2 regions of the Priestia sp. FSL W8-0524 genome follow, and region 2 is predicted to be linked to the other one. Evidence: riboswitches for the same ligand, from Rfam matches in the RefSeq annotation. Region 2 holds a riboswitch; the other holds the start of a gene.
The links. A riboswitch is a leader RNA that binds a small molecule or an ion and turns the genes downstream of it on or off. The one in region 2 is predicted to bind cyclic di-AMP.

Region 1 (2,205 bases), 2.7 Mb from region 2:
TTCTGCCGGAACGCCGATTGTTCCAAGAGTAGCTAGTAATACAACAAATGATGTTCCTGGCACTGCAGCCATTCCTTTAGATGTAACCATCAATACAAGAATGAGCGTCAGCTGTTGAACGATTGTTAAATCAATACCATACACTTGCGCTAAGAATAACGCTGCAATGGCTTGATAAAGAACAGAACCATCTAGGTTAAAGGTATAACCAATTGGTACAACGAACGATACGATAGCTTTTGGACAGCCCATCTTTTCAAGTTTTTCCATAATTCGCGGAAGAACTGTCTCAGAACTAGATGTACTGTATGCTAACAACAGTTCATCTTTCATATAGCGGAATAAGTGGAAAATGTTAATTCCTGCCCATTTCGCAATTCCTCCTAATACAACAAGTAGGAAGAAAATTAACGCTAAGTAAACTAAGATAACAAGCTTTCCTAATGAAAGAAGTGACTCTAAACCGAATTTCGAAACTGTTACACCAATTAAAGCAAATACTCCAATCGGAGCCACTTTCATTACTAGGTTTACCACGTGAAACATTGCGTGAGAAACGCCGTCAAAGAATTGAACAACAGGCTTTCCTCTTTCTCCAATTGCCGCTACTCCAAGTGCGAACAATACTGTAAAGAAGATAATTGCTAGCATGTCCCCTTCAACAATTGACTGGAAAAAGTTTGTCGGAACAATGTGTAAGAACGTTTCAGCCACTGACTTTCCTTCTTGCTGTTCGGATGTTTCAACGTATTGTGAAATATCACTCTTCTGTGCTGAATGAATGTCTACACCTTGTCCAGGGTGAAAAATATTAGCAATCAATACACCGATTACAATTGCGAAAGTTGTAATAATTTCAAAATAGAGAATGGTTTTAACGCCCAGCTTTCCGACCTGTTTACCGCTACCTGCTCCTGCAACTCCAACGACTAAACTTGAGATAACAATTGGAATAACAATCATCTTAATCAATCTTAAGAACAAGTCTCCCAGCGGCTGCAGGTATGTTACTACACGCGGATCGTTAAACCAAATTACTCCTACAAGAACACCGAGGATTAAACCGGTAAAAATCTGCGTAGCCAAACCAAAACGAATTTTTTTCATAGATGTACCTCCCCAAAGATGTATGACATTTGTATATACTTTTCTGAAAAAACAAAAAAAGACTATTCTTAAGAAAGAACAGCCTTTTACTTACGCTATTTTGGGCTCTTTCTCTCAATAAAGCAAACGAGGTTAACTGTCGGATTCGGAATTGAGAGTTTCCTACCTTTTGTAAGGATTCACCCCAAGGCAGCTTTACTGCCGATAATGATTCCCCCGCTCTATACGATTAAGCTTATTATTCAATTTTTATAAAATTAAAACGATCTATACGTTGTCATACGTTTTTTACAGTCAATAAAACTAAACAGAAGTCTTACTTTTACTTAACTTTATACTGCACAAATATTAATTTACTATTTTTCGACACGTTTTGTCAATACCCATGTTTATAAAACGCTTTCAAAAGACAATAATATATATTTATGCAAAAAAGCTATTGCAATGTTGCAATAGCTTTTTCTTGCTTTTTAAGTCTTTATTAGAAGTTTAAATGGCTATAAAATACGCTTATTTATTTTATAAAAATACAAAATATAGAATAGCCGCTAAGACAATTCGATAAATGGCAAACGGAACTAATTTAATGCGGTTGATTAATTTTAAGAAAAAGCGAATCGATATAAGCGCAAAAATAAAGGCGCTGATAAAACCAGCAATAAAAAACGGTAGTGCATCTGATGTGAAATACTGCCAGTTTTTAACCAATGAAAGTCCACTTGCTCCTGCCATAATTGGCACTGCCATAATAAATGTAAAATCTGCGGCTGCCTTATGGCTCATTCCAAGAAGAACCCCTCCTGAAATCGTTGAGCCTGAACGAGAAAAACCTGGCCAAAGAGCAATACATTGAAACAGTCCTATACCTAGTGCTTGTCCATAAGACATTTGGTCCACCGTCTCTACACGCGGACGTTTAGGTCCAAACAAATCTGCTAGAATCATTAATACAGCTCCGACCACTAAGCCAATTAGCACCGTATTTAAAGAAAACAAATGTTCATCAATGTAATCATCAAACAAAAGTCCTAACACTCCTGCGGGTAACAAACCAACAATTACCTGCATTAAATTTAAGCGATTTGTCGGTCCAATTGC
Region 2 (2,205 bases):
CAGCATACTCATCGCTACAAACAAGATGCGGCCTTGCTTACGCTGTCCGATCATTTTTCCGTACGTAAAAGGAAGGGCTGTTGGCAATAAAAGCATAAGGACGATTTGTAATACATTGCTCCACGCGTTAGGATTTTCAAATGGATGAGCTGAATTGACACCAAAAAATCCCCCTCCGTTGTTTCCTAGCTCTTTAATTGAAAGAAAAGAAGCAACTGGTCCCCTTGCTATTTGCTGTGTTGCTCCTTCTATTGTATGGGCAGTCACCGTTCCGCTTAACGTTTGAGGGACACCTAAAAACATAAATAAAATGCCTGTTATAAAAGCGATAGGAAGTAAAATACGCGTAATTGACTTTACAAAATCAACAAAAAAGTTTCCCATTTCTTTCCCTGCCAGCCCGCGAATAAAAGCGATTGCTACTGCAAGTGCCGTTGCTGGTGCAGCAAACATCATAAATACAACGGCGGCCATCTGCGAGAAATAGGACAAACCTGATTCGCCGCTGTAGTGCTGCAAGTTCGTATTTGTCATAAAACTAATGGCCGTGTTAAAAGCAAGAGCCGGATCCATTCCTTTGATGTGGCTTGGGTTAAGCGGCAGTACCCCCTGAAACCGGAAGATAAGGTACACCACAAAAATCATAAACGTATTTGTTAACACAAGAGCAAATGCATATTGCTTCCACGTCTGATTAAGCCCTTTAATTCCTGCTGCTTTAAACATCACCGTTTCTATCTTTCCTATCAAGCTAGTGTTTTTATCGTTTGAAAACACATTCGCTATATAAATACCTACGGGCTTTGCAATAAGCGCTACAAAAACAAGCAGCAGCGCAACTGATAGTAGAAAAATCCCCACTTTTTATTCCTCCGCTTATTAAAATTGTTCTGGATTTAACAGTACATACACTAAATAAATTAAAACGAGAACTGAAATACCTAACAAAATGAACGACACGTTCACTTCTCCTCTCTTTCATCTACTACATGAGACGACCAGCAAATAATTCCGTACATAGCAGCTGTTAATATGACAAGCGTTCCAAGCATGATCATATCCAAGTTGCTCCCTCCTAACTGTTTCCTAACAAAAATGATAGCTTCTAAGTTTAGTGACGGTTTCTTTTCATAAAGCATCACGTCCAAAAAAGCTAACCGTGAGACGTGATGCTATTTTTTTCCACTAAAAAACCGCAGAAGAGAGTTCTCTTCCGCGGTTTAATGCACGACAAATAAGCCGTGATTGACACGAATTTTTTACTCCCAAAACGCTTACGGAGTTAGCTGTCGGATTCGGGTTATGGAAGTAACCCTACTCAGTTAAGAGATTCACCCCTAGTACATACGTACAAAATATTGGGTCCCCCGCTCATAATTGATTAAGCGTATCTTTGTTATTTAATTTTTAGACTTAATAATAGTTTTTACTGCTGCGTTTAAAACTTTGATTAGCTAACGTAGACAAATAGCGGTTTGCTAGATCAAAAGATTGCTGATCGCACATGGCCCGATATTCAATCATTTGAATCATTTGCTTAGATAAATGCATCCTGACGCTCCTTTCACCTATATTTTGAAAGGAGCGTACTATCCGCTGTTATAGAAAACGACCACGATTACACCATCCTCTCTCTTAACGCTTACGAAGTTAGCTGACGGGTTCGGGTCAAGAAAGTAACCCTACTCAATTAAGAGATTCACCCCTGATAATTGGGTCCTCCGCTCTTTCCTTCTCTTTCAGAAAAGACTCAGCGTTTCACAGTGGAACGTTTCATGAGAGTAATCTTACTCCTGTTAAAATTTACTGTCAACAACATTTTTTGAAATTTTAAAAGCTTTATTTTTCTATATTTATTCATTATTTTAAAATAATAATTTCAGAAGAAAAAAGCGTTCTTATCGAGGAGATAAGAACGCTTTTTTTAGCTCATTTTCTCAATTTCATTTACAAGAATTGAAATGGCATCCGTTTTTGTTGCTTCACGCATTGTACGCTTCATCGTACTTGCCTGCTGCTGAAGCTCATTTACTTCACGCAAAAACAGTTCTTTTGTTAACTGCTCTTCTTCTACAACCATACAGTAGCCTTTTTTCTTAAAGGATTGTGCATTTAAAATTTGATCTCCGCGACTCTGTGCTTTTGATAAAGGAATAATCATCATCGGTTTATGAAGAGCTAAAAACTCAAAAATGGCATTGGATC

Region 1: it holds a riboswitch for cyclic di-AMP, as region 2 does, so the genes downstream of both, NST66_RS00805 (cation:dicarboxylate symporter family transporter) here and kdpF (K(+)-transporting ATPase subunit F) in region 2, are expected to answer to the same signal.

What each region holds. Positions count from the first base shown of each region.
Region 1 is NZ_JBBOUG010000001.1:152,433-154,637, reverse strand. Features, by position in the region: gene NST66_RS00805 (cation:dicarboxylate symporter family transporter) at 1-1,107, opposite strand, end outside; cyclic di-AMP (ydaO/yuaA leader) riboswitch at 1,214-1,353, opposite strand; gene NST66_RS00800 (undecaprenyl-diphosphate phosphatase) at 1,627-2,205, opposite strand, start outside.
Region 2 is NZ_JBBOUG010000001.1:2,852,311-2,854,515, forward strand. Features, by position in the region: gene kdpA (potassium-transporting ATPase subunit KdpA) at 1-855, opposite strand, end outside; gene kdpF (K(+)-transporting ATPase subunit F) at 880-966, opposite strand; cyclic di-AMP (ydaO/yuaA leader) riboswitch at 1,258-1,398, opposite strand; gene NST66_RS14530 (hypothetical protein) at 1,414-1,551, opposite strand; cyclic di-AMP (ydaO/yuaA leader) riboswitch at 1,624-1,766, opposite strand; gene NST66_RS14535 (undecaprenyldiphospho-muramoylpentapeptide beta-N-acetylglucosaminyltransferase) at 1,925-2,205, opposite strand, start outside.